DNA from 3 places in the Arthrobacter sp. Soil_N43 genome. Region 1 is predicted to be linked to each of the others. Evidence: predicted binding sites of a transcription regulator. Region 1 holds the regulator's gene; each other region holds the start of a gene.
What was found. Region 1 encodes HspR, which represses chaperone genes until heat shock. Its sites were predicted from a motif close to AAGTTGAGTCNNNNNGACTCAACTT; they were not measured.

Region 1 (5,777 bases):
CCACCCGAATTTGCCGACCTGTTCGGCGGCGGCTTCGGCGGGGCCGGCGGTCCTGCCGGGTACCAGCGTGCGCCGCAGAAGGGCGCGGACCGCACGGCGACCACCAGCATTTCCTTCGCCGGATCCATCCGTGGCACCACCATCGGCCTGCGCGAGCCGGACGGCGAAGTCATCGACGTCCGCGTGCCCGCCGGCATCAAGGACGGCCAGAAGGTCCGTGTCCGCGGCAAGGGCCAGTACGGTCCGGCCGGCAACGGCGACCTCCTGGTGACGGTCAACGTCAAGCCGCATAATTTCTACACGCGCGACGGAGACAACCTCCGCATCCACGTGCCGGTCACCTTCCCGGAAGCCGCTTTGGGCGCCGACATCGAGGTCCCCACCATCGACGGCGAGCATGTCAGGGTCCGGGTACCCGCGGGGACGCCGTCAGGGCGTACGCTCCGCGTCAAAGGCCGCGGCGTCAAAACGTCCAAGGGCGAGGGCGACCTGCTGGTGACGATCGACGTCGCCGTTCCGAAGAACCTGAGCAAGGATGCCGAGGAGGCGGTGAAGGCGTTTGCCGCCGCCACCGCCGGCGCGGATGTCCGTGAAGGCCTGGCAGCCAAGGCACGGCTGTAGAAACGGGCGTCAGCCGTGGACATCAACTTCGATCAGCCGATTTTCGTCATTTCAGTGGCGGCCGAGCTGGCAGACATGCATCCGCAGACGCTGCGGCAGTACGACCGGCTGGGCATCGTCAGGCCCAGCCGTGCGCCGGGTAAGTCCCGCCGGTACTCCCAACGGGACGTGAACATGCTCCGCGAGGTGCAGCGCCTGTCCCATGAGGGTGTCTCGCTCGAGGGCATCAAGCGCATCCTCGAACTGGAGAACCAGGTGGCGGCGCTGCAGCGCCGGGTCGGCGAACTGACCGAGGAACTGGGCCGGCGGCGTGATTCGCTCGACTCCAGGATCTTTGCCGCCGGAGCAGCCGGTGACGTCGTCAGCCTCGCCCGTGGACAGCGCCCCCGGCCGCGCTCCCAGGCAGTGGTGGTTTGGCGCCCGCGCAGCGGCCAGTGAGCGGCGCCGAACGGGGCTAGGAGGCCGTCATTCCGCGTGCCACAATGGGGACGGGCCAGGCCCGGAGCAGCGCCTCGGCCCGGGCAGGAGGGATGCACGGTGGTGGCCTATATCAGGGACTTCGGGCAGCTCGGGCGCGGGGATGTCGGGCTGGCCGGCGGCAAGGGTGCCAACCTTGGCGAGCTGGCCCGGGCAGGGTTTCCCGTGCCGCCCGGCTTCGTGCTGACCACCGCAGCATATGCGGACTTCATCGAGGCCAACGGACTCGCCCCGCGGATTCTCGAACTCGCCACGCTTCCTCCCGGAGCACGCGGGACCGACTACGATAACGCCGCCCAGCGGATCCGGGTGCTGTTCGCCGGAGGCGTGATGCCGGAGGAGGTCGCCCGCGAGCTGCACGAGGCGTACAGCGGGCTCGCCCGGGGGACTGCAGCGCCCGACGGCGGCGGTGCGGACGTGCCGGTGGCGGTCAGGTCCTCTGCCACGGCCGAAGACCTGGCCTCGGCGAGCTTCGCGGGGCAGCAGGACACCTACCTGAACGTCCGGGGCGCTGATGACGTCGCGGCTGCGGTCATTGACTGCTGGGCGTCGCTGTGGAATGCGCGGGCCATGGCTTACCGCTCCCGTGAGGGGCTTGATCCCGCCACGGTCCGCCTCGCCGTGGTGGTACAGCGGATGGTCGAGTCGGACGCCGCCGGCGTCATGTTCACGGCCAACCCCTCCAACGGCCGCCGCGACCAGGTGGTGATCAGCGCCGCCTGGGGCCTGGGCGAGTCGGTGGTCAGCGGTGCCGTCACCACCGACGACGTCGTGTTGGACCCCGCCTCGGGCCGCGTGGAGTCGCGGCGGACCGCGGACAAGGACGTCATGACCGCCTACGCCGAAAAGGGCACGAGGGAGCAGCCGGTTCCTGAGCGGCAGCGCCGCCAGCCGGTCCTGGATGACTCGGCGGCGGCCGCGCTGGCACGGCAGGGAGTGGCCATCGCGGAGCATTTCGGCGCGCCGCAGGACATCGAATGGGCGCGTGCGGACGGCGAGTTCTTCATTGTGCAGTCCCGCCCGGTCACCGCGCTGCCCGATCCCTCGGCCGAGGCCCCGACTGAATGGCCGCTGCCCTATCCGAAGGGCATGTACTTCCGGGCGAGCATTGTGGAGCAGTTGCCCGACCCGCTCTCACCCTTGTTCGCCGACCTCATCGACGGCTCGGTGACGCGGTCGATCAGGGCCCTGCTCGCCGAGGCCGTGGGCGGAGACGTGGTCCGGGAGGGCGACGTCTCGCTGCCCACAATCAACGGCTACGCCTATTACTACTACAGCTCCAGCGGAATGTGGCGGGTGATGGGCAAGTCCCTGACCGCGATGGGTGCGCTTGCCCGCGGCCAGGCGCACATGGGCATCAAGGGGTGGCGGGACCATTCCCATCCCCGGTACCGCGGGCTGGTGCGGCGCTGGGCCGGCAAACCGCTGGAGGACCTTCCCTCCTCCGAGTTGCTGGGCGGGATCTCCGAGCTGCTGGACGCCGGAACCGCCTATTACACGGCGGTGCAGTCCGTCATCCCCATCGCGGCTACCAGCGAGATCATGTTCCGGTCGTTTTACGACCGGCTGGTCCGCCGTGCCGGGGACCCGCCCGGACAGACCTTCCTGCTCGGGTACGACAGCGAGCCCATCCGTGCCGAGAAGTCACTGTTCGACCTGGCGGCCTGGGCGCGCGGACATCCGGAGCTGGCCGCAGCCCTGACTTCCGGACCGGCCGGATCCATTGCGGCGTCCATACGGGCGGGGGAGAGGCCCGCGGGCGTGGACGCTGGGGTGTGGGAGCAGTGGCAGAGGCGCTTCCAGCGGCACCTGGACCGGTTCGGGCACGCCGTGTACAACCTTGATTTCGTCAACCCGGTGCCCGCCGACGATCCTTCCGCCCTGCTGGAAACCCTGAAGTTCTTCCTGCGCGGCGAGGGCCACGACCCGCATGAGCGCCAGCAGCGTTCGGCAGACCGCCGGGAGGACCAGAGCCGGGCGATCAGGGCACGGCTTGACCCCGCCCGCCGCGCGGCGTTCACCCGGCTGCTGCGCTGGGCGCAACGGGCGGCGCCCGTCCGTGAGGATGCGCTGGCCGACGTCGGCCTGGCGTGGCCGCTGATGCGGCGGATGCTGCTGGAGCTTGGGCGGCGGCTGGTCGGCTCGGGCATCATCGCAGACCCCGCCGATGTCTTCTGGCTGCGGCTCGACGAGCTGCGCAATGCCATCGAATTCGGCCTTGCCACACCGGGTGCAGCCATCACCGGTGCCGAACGGCCAGTGCGGGCCGACGCCGTGGAGCAGCGCAAGATGGTGTGGCGCGGACAGCGGAAGGCCGCCGCGCCGCAACTCCTGCCCGAAAGCCGATGGATGGAACGGGCGTTCGGAAGCATGATGCCGGCCCGCTCCCAGGACCAGCGCGGCGACACCTTCTCGGGAGTCGGCGCCAGTTCCGGGCAGGTGACCGCGCCGGCGCGCGTCCTCGGCGGCCCCGAAGACTTCGCCAGCATGCGGCCGGGCGACGTCCTGGTTGCCCGCATGACCACGCCCGCCTGGACGCCGCTGTTCGCCATGGCCTCAGGCGTGGTCACCGATGTGGGCGGCCCGCTGAGCCACAGCTCGATCGTCGCCCGGGAATACGGCATCCCCGCCGTTCTCGGCACCGGCGTGGCCACCCAGCGTCTCGCGAGCGGCCAGCAGGTGAGGGTCGACGGCGATGCAGGCACCGTCACGGTCGAGCGCGCCGAGGCGTGATCCGGGCAGAGGGGAGGCGCATGCACCCTCTGTGTCAGCCCGGAGTAAGGACGCAGAACTCGTTACCCTCCGGGTCGGCGAGGCACACCCATGGCACATCGCCCTGGCCGACGTCGGCGTCAGTGGCGCCCAGAGCACGCAGCCGGGCCACCTCTGCCGCTTGATCGTCACCGGGATATGGCCTCAGGTCGAGGTGGATACGGTTCCACACGGTCTCCTCGCCGGACGTACGAAGGAGTTCCAGATACGGCCCGACACCCTTGGCCGAACGCAGCCGCGCATGATCGTCGGTCACCTCGTGCAGCGTCCAGTCCGTAGCCTCGCTCCAGAACCGGGCCATGGCCCGCGGATCCGCGCAGTTGACCACCACCGTGGCGATCGGACCAGTGTCCCGGTAGATGGGTCGCGGCTCCAGCACACAGAACACATTGCCCTCCGGGTCGGCCAGGACCGTCCACGGCACATCTCCCTGGCCCACGTCTGCTGGCATCGCACCGAGCTCCAACAGGCGCGCCACCAGCTCCGCTTGATGGGCCGCAGAGGTGGTGGCTAGATCGAGGTGCGCGCGGTACTTCACTGTCTCGGGGTCCGGAACGGTGACGACGTCGACGCAGACGGCGGTGGGGTCCGGCCAAGCGAAGCCCACGGGCTCAACATTGGTCACACCGGGCCCCTCGCTGGACACACCCCAACCGAGCACCTCCGCCCAAAACCGGCCGAGGGCCGAGTCATCCCGGGCTTTGAAATTCACCTGAACAAGTCGCAGCGCCATACCGCCCGACCCTAGCGCATACCCGGTCGGGGAGGCACTCCCTAACGGAGGGTGGCCGGCGTTAGCGGCCGGACGGGGGTGCCGTCCAGCCAGGCTGCCACGTCCTCGAACGCGCCGCCGAAGAATGCCTGGTAGCTTTCCCGCGTGACATAGCCAAGGTGGGGCGTCAGGAGTGTCCGCGGCGTGTCCAGGAGCGGGTGGCCCGGCAGCAGTGGCTCCTGGTCGAAGACATCCAGCGCGGCACCGCGGATCCAGCCCTTCCGCAGCGACGTGACAAGTGCCTGCTGGTCAACGAGGGGCCCTCTGGCGGTGTTCACCAGGACGCCGTCGGGGCCCAGGAGCCGCAACTCCCGTTCGCCGACCGTCCCCTCGGAACGCGCCGACAGGCGCAGATGCAGGGACACGACGTCGGACTTCTGGAAGAGCTCATCCTTGGTGACTTTGCGCGCGCCGGCCGCGGCGGCTGCCTCTTCCGTGAGGTTCTGGCTCCACGCAAGCACGTCCATCCCGAAGGCGCGGCCGTAGGCGGCGATGCGCTGGCCGATCTTGCCAAGGCCAACGATGCCGAGGGTCTTGCCGGACAGCTCGAAGCCGACCGTCCGCTGCCAGCCGCCTGCCCGCAGGGTGTTCTCCTCCGCGGTGATGTGCCGGGCGAAAGCCAGCAGCAGCGCCCAGGTCAGTTCGGGAGCTGCGGTTGGTGAGCCGCCGGTTCCGCACACCGTGACGCCGTGGTCGGTGGCCGCCTGCAGGTCGATCGAGGCGTTCGCTGCGCCCGTGGTCACCAGCAGTTTCAGCCGGGGCAGTTGCTCGATGACAGTGCGGGGAAAGGGCGTGCGTTCCCGCATCGCGATGATGATGTCAAAGTCCGCCAGGGCCGCCACCACTTCGGCGTCGGACGGCAGATGGTGGCGCAGCACAGTGACGCTGACCCCGCGCTCGGCGAGGGAGCTCCACGGGGCGAAGTCCTCCGCGACGCCTTGGTAGTCGTCCAGAATGGCGAGGCGGTGCTGTTTCATGGCTTTCGGGTGCGGTCCGGGCCGGCGTGGTGCCTCCGGGCGCGGCGGAAGAGCGTCACGCCGTCGCCGTGAAGAAAGAGTGCACGTCCTTGTCCGCCGTCCTGGATGATCCAGATGACGCTGCCGTCCGGAGCCCGCATGTCAATCCGGCCAGAGGC
Region 2 (5,777 bases), on a different contig from region 1:
GCAGCGGGCACCGACGTGCGCTGCGCCGGGAGCCAGATCTCGGCCAATTGGGTCATCACGGCCAAGCACTGCAACTCACAGAGCCTCAGGTCGGTCCGCCTCGGCAGCACGTACCTGGAGGCGTACGGGGCTGTCCGGACTGTCGCTGCCCGCTACGCGTCACCCATGGGTGACCTTTTGCTCCTTAGGCTGTCCACGCCATACTCCGGCGCCACTGTGAGTCTTTCCGCTTCCCTGCCGGCCTCCGGCACGGCGGCCAAGGTCTACGGCTGGGGCTACCAGGCTGAGGGATCCGGCTCCATGTCCTATTTCCTGAAGACGGCCGATGTCACTGTCACCGGCCCGGGATCAGACAGCTACGGCGGTGCGTCGGTCAGCACCCGGTCGCAGTCGGGGCACCCCGTCGGCGGCGACTCCGGCGGTCCGCTGATGGTCGACGGCAAGCTGGCAGGTGTTCTTTCCGAATCCAGCGTCCTGCCTGCAGGGAACACCTCTGACTATTCCCAGTACTACAGCGACCATGCGTCCATAGCCCGGAACCTCGACTGGATCACCCGCATCAGTGGCGTCATCGGCTCCTGACTCCACCCTGACTCCGGCTCCTGACCCTGGCTCAGGAGCCGGTCCGAGGGCTACATCCCCGGCAGGTCCAGGGCTTCGTAGACCTGGATGGTGGCGCCGGGCATCATGAGGTGCGGGTGCCCCTCCAGCAGCGCGAGGGCGCCGTCCTCATCCTCGGCCTGGAGAATGCCGTAACCGCCAACGTGCGTGCTGGTGTCGGAGGTGCCGGTGGCGCTGATCTCCTTGCCCGTCCCCAGCGGATTGCCCATGTCGACGATCCCGTCGCCTGCGCGCTGAGCCCATTCCATCCACGCCTTCATGCCTTCCTGGGCGGCTTCAGGGCTGCTTTCTGCCATTTGCGCTTGCGCCGACTGCGGGGCGGTGTAAAGAACAACGAACTTCTTCATTGCGGCTCCTCGGTTCGAGTATGCGATTAACTGTCGTCGCTGGTCACAGGTCGATCCTAGGGGGATCCGGGCGGCAGGGATACAGTTCAAGAGCGATGGTTTTCCCGAAGTTCATCTGCCCTGCGGGGCCGTTTCGCTGTGGGCAAACCTGGGTCCAGACACGCCTGCTGCAAAGTTGAGCGTAGTAGACTCAACTTAGTAATCCCATCCCGAAAGGAGCTCTCTTTGGACGTCAAATTCACCACCAAGAGCCAGGAGGCTCTTTCGGCGGCCGCAATGAATGCGTCGACGGCGGGAAACCCCCAGGTTGAGCCGGCGCACCTGCTGAAGGCGCTGATGGATCAGCGCGAGGGCGTCGCCGTCGCCCTGCTCCGTGCCACCGGCACGGATCCCGACGCCGTCAGCGTGCAGGCAAGCAGCGCCATCAAGAACCTGCCGGCCACATCAGGCAGTTCGGTCCAGCAGGCGCAGCTGTCGCGCACCGCCCTGCAGGCCATCCAGACGGCGCAGAACGAGGCCGACCGGCTGGGGGATTCGTTCGTCTCCACCGAGCACCTGCTGCTCGGACTCTCAGCGGGAAGCGACGGCGTCGGGAAGCTCCTGCGCAACGCTGGAGCCTCCCATGAGGCGCTGCTCGCCGCCCTGCCCGGGGTGCGTGGAGACCGCAAGGTCAACACCGCGGATCCGGAAAACACCTTCCAGGCGCTGGAGAAGTTCGGCACAGACCTGACGGCGACGGCCCGCTCCGGCAAGCTGGACCCCGTGATCGGACGGGATGCCGAGATCCGTCGCATCATCCAGGTGCTGAGCCGCCGGACCAAGAACAACCCGGTGATCATCGGCGAGCCGGGCGTCGGTAAGACCGCCGTCGTCGAGGGGCTGGCGCAGCGGATCGTGGCCGGCGACGTCCCGGAGAGCCTGCGCGGCAAGACCCTGGTTGCCCTGGACCTCGCCTCCATGGTGGCGGGCGCCAAGTACCGCGGCGAATTTGAAGAGCGACTCAAGGCTGTCCTGGAAGAAATCAAGAACTCGGACGGGCAAATCGTCACCTTCATCGACGAGCTCCACACGGTGGTGGGTGCCGGCGCCACGGGGGATAGCTCCATGGATGCCGGCAACATGCTCAAGCCCATGCTGGCCCGCGGCGAGCTGCGCCTGATCGGTGCCACCACACTTGACGAGTACCGGGAGAACATCGAGAAGGACCCGGCCCTGGAACGCCGCTTCCAGCAGGTCTACGTGGGTGAGCCCAGCGTGGAGGACACCATCGGCATCCTCCGCGGTCTCAAGGAACGCTACGAGGCCCATCATAAGGTGGCCATTGCCGACTCCGCCCTCGTCGCCGCAGCCACGCTGTCCAACCGCTACATCTCGGGGCGCCAGCTGCCGGACAAGGCGATCGACCTGGTGGACGAGGCCGCCTCCCGGCTCCGCATGGAGATCGACTCGGCTCCGGAGGAGATCGATCAGCTGCGGCGCCAGGTGGACCGGCTGACCATGGAGGAACTGGCCCTCGCCAACGAGAAGGACGCCGCTTCCGTGGAGCGGCTGGCCGCCCTGCGGGCGGACATGGCGGACAAGAAGGAGGAGCTGTCCGCACTGAATGCCCGCTGGGAAGCGGAGAAGGCCGGCCTGAACAGGGTGGGCGACCTGAAGGCCAAGCTGGACGAGCTGAGGTCCACGGCGGACAAGGCGCAGCGGGAGGGTGACCTGGAGACCGCCTCACGCATCCTCTATGGCGAGATTCCGGCCCTGGAGCGCGAGCTGAACGCCGCCGCGGAGGCAGAGGCCGCCGTCGGGGATAAGTCCTCGCAGATGGTGGCCGAGGAAGTCACCGCGAACGACATTGCCGAGGTGATCTCGGCGTGGACCGGCATCCCGGCCGGACGCATGCTGCAGGGCGAAAGCCAGAAGCTGCTGCACATGGAAGAGGAGCTCGGCAGGCGCCTGATCGGCCAGTCCAAGGCGGTGCAGGCGGTGTCTGACGCCGTGCGCCGGGCCCGTGCCGGCATCAGCGACCCCAACCGGCCCACCGGCTCATTCCTGTTCCTCGGTCCCACCGGCGTGGGTAAAACCGAGCTTGCCAAGGCTCTGGCGGACTTCCTCTTCGACGACGAGCGCGCCATGGTGCGGATTGACATGTCCGAGTACGGCGAGAAGCACTCCGTGGCCCGGCTGGTCGGCGCGCCCCCGGGTTACGTGGGCTATGAGGAGGGCGGCCAGCTGACCGAGGCCGTCCGCCGCCGCCCCTACTCGGTGGTGCTGCTCGACGAGGTAGAAAAAGCCCACCCGGAGGTCTTCGACATCCTCCTGCAGGTGCTCGACGACGGCCGCCTCACCGACGGCCAGGGCCGCACCGTGGACTTCCGCAACGTGATCCTGGTGCTGACGTCCAACCTCGGAAGCCAGTTCCTGGTGGACCCCACCCTGGATGCGCAGGCTAAGCGCACGGCCGTGATGGCCACCGTAAACGCGTCCTTCAAGCCGGAGTTCCTGAACCGCCTGGACGAAGTGGTGCTGTTCGATGCCCTGACCGTGAAGGAACTGGCCCGGATCGTCGAACTGCAGGTGGCAGATCTCTCCAGCCGCCTCCACGAGCGGCGGCTCTCACTCGAGGTGACCGAGGGCGCCCGCGCCTGGCTGGCCATGTCCGGCTTCGATCCGGCCTATGGAGCCCGCCCGTTGCGGCGCCTGGTACAGCGTGAGATCGGCGACCGCCTGGCCAAGGCCATCCTTGCCGGCGACATTTCCGACGGCGACACGGTGCTCGTGGATACCGCGACCGACGTCGACGAACTCACCATCGAGGGGCTGGAGGCCATGGGAACGCCCTCCGCCGGCACCCCCGCCGGAAGCGGACTCTCGGTGCGCCGCAAGGGCTAAGCCTGCGGAGGACCCAGCGGGCTGGCGTCAGGAATGCCCTGGCGTCAGCCCTGCGGGAGAAGGCTGGCCTTGATGATGTTTCCCGACGCGGAAGTAACGTAACAGTCCACCCGGCGGTCCCCCTGCCGCCAGCTGTCGGGGCTGGGGTAGGCGAGTTGGTACGTCAGGACATAGGCGTTGGTCTTGCTGGTCAGCGCCGCAGCCTGGCATGCCTCGCGGCCCTTTGCCTTCATGGCCTTGGCGCCGGGGTAGGAATCCCCGGTGGGGTATTGGTGGACGGCCACAAGTTGGGCGGAATGCCCCGACGTGCAGGCCACCACCGTGGCGTTGGCCGCCGAGGCGTCAAAATCCTTGAAGCAGTCCCCAACCCTGAAGTCCAAGGGGCTTACGCCCTTCACGGGAAGGCTGGGGCGCGCTGTTGCCCGGGGCGCGGCAGAGGACGCGGATGCCGCGGCGGGGCCGGGCTCGCCGATGGTCTGCAGGGTGGCACCGGCCAGCAGCGAACCGAGGATCCACAGGAGCAGGCCGGCCACCACGAGCAACGCGACCAAGAAGCCCGCTTTCATGAAGTTCTGCTGCAGGCCCGGCCGGACCTCGCCGGCGGCATTCGCTGCGTACCCTGACGGAATATCCTGCGGGCTGGAGGGCCCGGGGCGCGAGGCCTCTGGATCGGAGGGCCGCGGGTCAGCTTGCACCGGCGAATCAGGCTGCGCAATTCGCGGCGGGACAGCCGGGGGCGGCGGGACGGGCCGCGGCCCGGCGCCGGGGACTGGATTGCCTTCATTCAATGGCTCGGCACCCCTTCCTTGCGGTTTCGCGGCCTCGGACCCTGCTTCCTCTGTTTCACTCGTTCAGGAGACTCTACCGAAAAATTCCCCTCCAACCCCATGATTGCCGCGGTTTTGGTCCCGACGCCGGCCCGTGCGACGCGCCCGTGGCGAGCAGTGACCGCCGAAAGCATGTAATCTAGGGATACGACAAATTGACCAAACATTCCGGGGCCTCACCGATAGCCAAGGTGACCACCTCCGGTCCAAGTACAAAAGGGGGTCACGCCATGGGGCGCGGCCGTCAAAAGGCAAAAGCTACCAAGCAGGCTCGGGACATTAAGTACTACTCCCCGAACACTGACTATTCGGCCCTTCAGCGTGAGCTCACGGGTCCGGGCAGTCGTGCCACGAGCCATTTCGCGAATGAACCGGTCGAACCGGACTATTCAGCCTACGTGGATAAGTACGCGGACGATTTGGAAGACGACGACGACGAGGTAGATACCCGTCGGATCGGTTAGTCGCTACAACTGCAACCTGCCGTAAGGCGTTCGGTTGCGCGCGGCGTCATACCCTCCTGTTCGTCGTTATCCCGTCGTCAGATTTCGGCACCCTTCGTTTCCGAAGGAGCCTTCTAAGAAGGCTCTCTTAAGCGATGGCCGCCACCAATTACCAGGCCCGTCGGGGCACGCCAGCCATTGGCGTGCCCGGCGGGTTTTCTGCTGCCCGGCCGCAGGGTGCCTGGTCCGGGGCCTTCTCCGCCGTGCCCGTTCACGTCTAGGCTGTTAGGGGTTTGGTCTGGCGAAGGGATGGGCAGCAGCATGGTTCAGCGAAGCGGCTACACCAAAGGGGAGGTGTGCTGGGCGGACGTCCAGACTCCGGATGTTGCGGCGGCCAAGTCTTTTTATGCCGCAGTGTTCGGCTGGCGTTACGAGGACCTGCCCACCCGGGACGGACGCAGTTACTCGAAGGCCTTCATCGACGGCGACGTTGTCGCAGTCGTGGCGCCGCAGAATCCCGCCCAGCAGACGTCGGGCACCCCGGCGCAGTGGAACGTGTACTTCTGTGCGGATGACGCCCGGGAAGTGGCGGAGGAGGCGCGGCACGCGGGCGGGACAGTGCAGTTCGGCCCCGAAGAAGTGGGTGACACCGGCGT
Region 3 (5,777 bases), on a different contig from region 1:
CTCAAACGCGGTCTTCACGGCCGCATCGTCGGTGCCTTCGAGCGCCTTCTTGAGGGCGTCGACGTCGGCCTGGACCTCGGTCTTGACCTCTTCGGGCAGCTTGTCCTTGTTGTCGGCGATGAGCTTGTCCACGGAGTAGGCGAGCTGCTCGGCCGTGTTGCGGGTGTCGGTCGCCTCGCGGCGGGCCTTGTCCTCGGCTGCGTGCTCTTCGGCGTCGCGGACCATGCGCTCGATGTCTTCCTTCGACAGCGCGGTGCCGCCGGTGATGGTCATGGACTGTTCCTTGCCGGTGCCCTTGTCCTTCGCGGAGACGTGCACAATGCCGTTGGCGTCGATGTCGAAGGTGACCTCGATCTGCGGGACGCCGCGGGGGGCCGGAGCGATGCCGGTCAGTTCGAACGTGCCCAGCGGCTTGTTGTCGCGGGTGAACTCGCGTTCGCCCTGGAAGACCTGGATGGCCACGGACGGCTGGTTGTCATCAGCCGTGGTGAAGGTCTCGGACCGCTTGGTGGGGATGGCCGTGTTGCGCTCGATCAGGTGCGTCATAACACCACCCTTGGTCTCGATGCCGAGGGACAGCGGGGTGACGTCGATCAGCAGAACGTCCTTGCGCTCGCCCTTCAGCACGCCTGCCTGCAGGGCTGCACCAACGGCCACAACCTCATCCGGGTTGACGCCCTTGTTGGGCTCCTTGCCGCCGGCGAGTTCCTTGACCAGTTCGTACACAGCGGGCATACGGGTGGAACCGCCCACGAGCACGATGTGATCGATATCGGAAAGCTTGATGCCGGCTTCCTTGATGACGTCGTGGAAAGGCTTCTTGGTGCGGTCCAGCAGGTCCTTGGTGAGGTCCTGGAACTTGGCGCGGGTCAGCTGCTCGTCCAGGTGGACCGGGCCGTCGGGGGTGACGGAGAGGTACTGGAGGGAGACGTTGGTGCTGGAGGAGGAGGAGAGTTCCTTCTTGGCCTGCTCGGCCGCTTCACGCAGGCGCTGCAGGGCGATCTTGTCCTTGGAGAGATCGATGCCCTTGACCTTGAGCTGGTTCAGCAGGTACTCAACGACGCGGTTGTCCCAGTCGTCGCCGCCGAGGCGGTTGTCACCGGCGGTGGCGCGCACCTGGATGGTGGAGAAGTCGTCTTCGTCCTTGCCGACTTCCAGCAGGGAGACGTCGAACGTGCCGCCGCCGAGGTCGAAGACCAGGATGAGTTCGTCTTCCTTGCCCTTGTCCAGGCCGTACGCCAGGGCGGCCGCGGTGGGCTCGTTGACGATGCGCAGGACGTTCAGGCCTGCGATTTCGCCGGCTTCCTTGGTGGCCTGGCGCTCGGCGTCGTTGAAGTAGGCCGGAACGGTGATCACGGCGTCGGTGACCTTTTCGCCGAGGTAGGACTCGGCGTCGTTCTTCAGCTTCATCAGCACGCGTGCGGAGATTTCCTGCGCCGTGTACTTCTTGTCGTCGATCGCGACGCTCCAGTCGGTGCCCATGTGGCGCTTGACGGAGGCGATGGTGCGCTCGATGTTGTTGACGGCCTGGCGCTTGGCGATCTCGCCGACCAGGACCTCGCCGGACTTGGAGAACGCAACGACGGACGGCGTGGTGCGGCCGCCCTCGGCGTTGGCAATAACGGTGGGCTCGCCACCTTCGAGAACGGAGACGACGGAGTTGGTGGTTCCGAGGTCAATACCTACTGCACGTGACATGTGTTGCTTCCTTCTTTCCTTGGAAACTGTGTGGCCCCGGCCTCCGACGTCGCCCTGCATCAGGCTGCCGATCGGGCTTGCAGCCGCTGATCGGGCTTGTCGAGATCGAGGCTCGCCCACTCCTTGAGCGATCTGCACTCAACTTTACTCAGCCCGGCTTTTAAGTCAATCCAAAGTTGAGTCGAGTACGCTCAACTTGGGATCTCCGCAGGACCCGCACAGCGGAATAGCCCCCGGAAATCCGCGGAAGCTGGCGGAAAGCCGGGGGCCATGGAGCGGACGGATCCGGTTTCGCCCTGCGTGAACGTGCGCCGGGCACCGCCCCCGCGCAACCCTTACCCTCCGGTGGAGGAACTGCCGTCGTCGTTGTTCTTGGGAGAGTTGACCTGGCCGTCGATGAGTTCGTCCTTCAACTCGTCAGCCTCGCCCTGCTCCGGAGCGGATTCGGTACCGTAGTCGCCTCCCGCATAGCCCCCTGCCTGGCCGGCGGGCAGCTCCTGCCCCACCGCGCCGGCCCCGCCGTAGTCGCCTGTCGCATAGGCGCCTGCCTCGGCGTCGGCGGGGCCTTCGGCCGATCCGGCGTCGCCATGATCGCCGGCAGAGTATTGGCCTTTCGTATCGGCGCTGGCATCGTCACCCACCACGCCGGCATCGCCATAGTCGCCTTCAACGTACTGTCCGCTATCACCTTCGAGGGCCGGGTTCCTGGAGCTGGCGTGGGTCTTTCCTGCGCTGTTCGGCTCGCTGTTTTCGGTCATCGCTTGATCACCCCTTCGGAGGATTGGGCCGCGCCCGGCCGGACGCACTGGCAGTCTACTCAGCCGGGGCAGGCGGCAACAGGGTGCCGCGGTCACTCGAATCCGGCCACGCGGGCCAGCATGTCCACGTGGTGCTGAAACAGTTCATCCGGGGCGGAAAACGTGTCGGCTCCGTACTGCCCGAAGACTTCGAAACTGACAGCCCCAAAGATCGACGTCCACACCAGCGCGCCGCGGGCCAGCAGGGCGTCCGGGACCGCCAGGTCCAGTCCACCGCGAATGGCTTCAAAGTCGGCAGCCAGGGCAGGTACCACGACGGTTCCATGCGGCGCAGCGAGCCTGCCTGCCCGGTAGGCGGAGTCCAGGATCCCCATCAGGCAGGTGACCACCCGCGTGCCGGGGCCGGTGGTCCGCTCCGCCGGCGCCTGATATCCGGGCACCGGACTCCCGAACAGGAGAGAGTATCTGGACGGCTCCCTGAGCGCCCACTCCCTGACGGCGTGCGCCAGTGCGGCAAAGCGGCCCCGGAAGTCGTCCGCGGGGAACGGCTCGACGGCGGCATCCACCGCATCTCCCAGCTCACCGTAGGCGTCTATGAGCAGGAGCGTCAGGAGCTCGTCGCGGCTCTCCACGTAGCGGTACACGGCGGAGGACACCACGCCCAGGTCGCGGGCAACGGCGCGGAGCGAGAGCGCCGCCGCCCCATGGAGCGCGAGATGCTCCCGTCCCAGCTGGACAATCTGCGCGATGGTGCGCGCGCGGGCCAGCTCACGTGGCGTCTGGGGCTTCTGGGGATCCTGGGCGTCAGCCATCCTCCAAGGATGGCACAAGGCAGAGCAGCGAACTCAATTGTGAGCACTGCTCTTGACGCTGCGAAACCGGACCCGTCATTCTTGTCTTAGAGAGCAGTGCTCTCATAACCTTTACGAAAGCGGGGAGACCATGCCAGAAAAGCTATTCGTCGTCACGGGAGCGGGGCCGGTGGGGTGGACGGTCGCCGGACAGCTCGCCGGGCTGGGCCACCGCGTCCGCGTCCTGACGCGGTCCGGCAGCGGCCCGGAGCACCCCCTGGTTGAACGGCGCTCCGTGGACGTTTCAGACCCTGCGCTGCTGGCGGAGTCGTTCCGCGGCACCTCCGCTGTCTTCCATTGCATCCACGGCTCGGCCTACAGCGCCAAGGCATGGGAGCGGGAACTTCCGCGGGCGGAACAGGCCGTGCTGGCGGCGGCCGGCGAGGCGGGCGCCGTCGTCGTCTTTCCCGAAAGTCTCTACTCGTACAGCGAGCCGGACCAGGTGATGACAGAGGAGAGCCCGCGCTCGGCCCGGGGCGGCAAGCGCGGCGTGCGGACGGCGCTCCTGGCAGCGCGGGAAGCGAGCGCCACAGACACAGTGAGCGTGGTTGCGGGCGACTTTTTCGGCCCCCGGGTCCGGATGTCGCACGCGGGGGAGCGCATGGTGCCGGCGATCCTGGCGCGGCGGCGGCTGCAGGTGGTGGGCGGCGCGGACCGGCCGCATTCATTCACGTTCGTGCCGGACCTGGCTGCGGCGATGATCAAGGCCGCACAGACCCCTTCGCTGTGGAACCGCGTACTGCACGCTCCCACCAGTCCGGCCCCCACGCAGCGGCAACTTGCCGTCGCGTTCGCTGATGCCGCGGGCTTGCCGTCGCCGAAGGTGGGTGTCCTGCCGGGCTGGCTGCTGCGCGCCGTCGGGGTGTTCTCGGCCGACGTCCGCGAGCTCGCCGAGATGCTCTATCAGTTCCAGCGGCCGTTCGTGATGAGCTCGGCAGCCAGCGAGGCGGCGCTGGGCCTGGGCCCGACGCCGCTGCCGGACGCTGCCCGGCTGACGGTGGAATGGTGGAAGTCGGAGGCCTCCAGCCCCGCTTCAGGATCCGGCACGGCTTCAGGATCCGGCGCGCCGTGCACCGCCCGCGCTAGCTGACGCGGGCTCCCTGGACATCGGCTCTCGCGGCCCCCTCCGCCGATGGGAGGGGGTGCTGCTCCGCGCGTCCCAGCCTGCTTGGCCACCAGATGCGCCGGCCCAGGTCGTAGGCCAGCGCCGGGACCAGCAGCGAGCGCACCAGCACCGTGTCCAGCAGCACTCCGAATGCCACGATGAAGGCGAGCTGCACCAGGAACATGATGGGGATGACGCCGAGGGCGGCAAACGTGGCGGCAAGGACTACCCCGGCGGAGGTGATCACCCCGCCGGTCACGCCCAGCCCCCGCAGGATGCCGGGCCGGGTGCCGTGCTTGAGTGACTCCTCGCGGACCCGGCTCATGAGGAAGATGTTGTAGTCCACACCCAGTGCCACCAGGAACACGAAGCCGAACAGCGGCACTGTGGCATCGGCTCCCGGGAAGCCCAGGACGGTGTTGAACACGAAGGCGGAGACGCCCATGGCCGCCGCGTAGGAAAGCACCACGGACGCCACCAGCAGAACGGGTGCCAGCACGGACCGCAGCAGCAGCATCAGGATGGCCAGGATGACCGCAAGCACCACGGGGATGATGGTCATTAGGTCCCGCTGGGCCGTGGTGTTCGTGTCGAGCGCTGTGGCGGTCACGCCGCCGACCAGCGCTGCCTGGTCCACGCCCTTGACGCCCTCCCGCAGCCCCAGCACCGCATGCTCGGCGTCGCTTGAATCCGCCGCGGAGTCGAGGGTGGCGTTGATCAGCACCCGCCCGTCGCGGACGGCCGGGGCGGTGGGGGCACCGGGTGCCGCCGGTTCGCTGGAAACGACCGGCACGCCGCCGTCGGCAAGCAGGTAGGCACTCCCCACGCCGTCGGACACCGTGACCTCCGCCAGCACCTCCTTGGCCTTGGCTTCGGTGGCCACGATCACCGCGGGGCTGCCGCTTCCGGCGTCGAAATGGCGGGCCAGCGCGTCCTGGCCGTCGACGGCATTGGAGGCGCTGAGGATGACGTCCGTCTGGGGAACGCCGTTGGCCTTGAGCTGCAGGACGCCCGCCGACGCCGCGAGCAGCAGGAGGACAGACGCCACCCACACTGTGCGTGGACGCCGGGACACCAGGGAACCGGTGGCGCGCCACAGCCCTTTCTGGCCCTCCAGGCCGGTGGCCAGCCGCGGTTCCCGCTCCCCTTCGGGCACCAGCCTGGGCAAGAACGGCCAGAACGCGGCGCGGCCGAGGAGGGCCAGCAGCGCGGGCAGCAGGGTCAGCGCCGCGAACAGCGCACACAGGATGCCGGCGGCAGCAACCGGACCAAGGGCCTTGTTGGAATTGAGGTCGGAGAACAGCAGGCACAGCAGGGCGATGATCACCGTGGCGCCGGACGCCAGGATCGGCTCGAAGGACGCCT

Region 2: clpB (ATP-dependent chaperone ClpB) is a predicted target of HspR. The motif match lies at 1,141-1,165, and genes of this name have one in related genera.
Region 3: dnaK (molecular chaperone DnaK) is a predicted target of HspR. The motif match lies at 1,872-1,896, and genes of this name have one in related genera.

Annotation. Positions count from the first base shown of each region.
Region 1 covers NZ_JBDGML010000086.1:7,117-12,893, reverse strand. Annotated here, with positions in the region: gene AC3A3W_RS10110 (DnaJ C-terminal domain-containing protein) at 1-621, shown strand, start outside; gene AC3A3W_RS10105 (heat shock protein transcriptional repressor HspR) at 637-1,059, shown strand; gene AC3A3W_RS10100 (PEP/pyruvate-binding domain-containing protein) at 1,159-3,831, shown strand; gene AC3A3W_RS10095 (VOC family protein) at 3,866-4,603, opposite strand; gene AC3A3W_RS10090 (D-2-hydroxyacid dehydrogenase family protein) at 4,645-5,619, opposite strand; gene AC3A3W_RS10085 (hypothetical protein) at 5,616-5,777, opposite strand, start outside.
Region 2 covers NZ_JBDGML010000129.1:25,852-31,628, reverse strand. Annotated here, with positions in the region: gene AC3A3W_RS21135 (S1 family peptidase) at 1-582, shown strand, start outside; gene AC3A3W_RS21130 (YciI family protein) at 633-968, opposite strand; gene clpB (ATP-dependent chaperone ClpB) at 1,194-3,851, shown strand; gene AC3A3W_RS21120 (septum formation family protein) at 3,896-4,546, opposite strand; gene AC3A3W_RS21115 (DUF3073 domain-containing protein) at 4,909-5,142, shown strand; gene AC3A3W_RS21110 (VOC family protein) at 5,443-5,777, shown strand, end outside.
Region 3 covers NZ_JBDGML010000091.1:72,936-78,712, reverse strand. Annotated here, with positions in the region: gene dnaK (molecular chaperone DnaK) at 1-1,698, opposite strand, end outside; gene AC3A3W_RS10945 (hypothetical protein) at 2,034-2,456, opposite strand; gene AC3A3W_RS10940 (TetR/AcrR family transcriptional regulator) at 2,549-3,268, opposite strand; gene AC3A3W_RS10935 (NAD-dependent epimerase/dehydratase family protein) at 3,399-4,397, shown strand; gene AC3A3W_RS10930 (MMPL family transporter) at 4,390-5,777, opposite strand, start outside.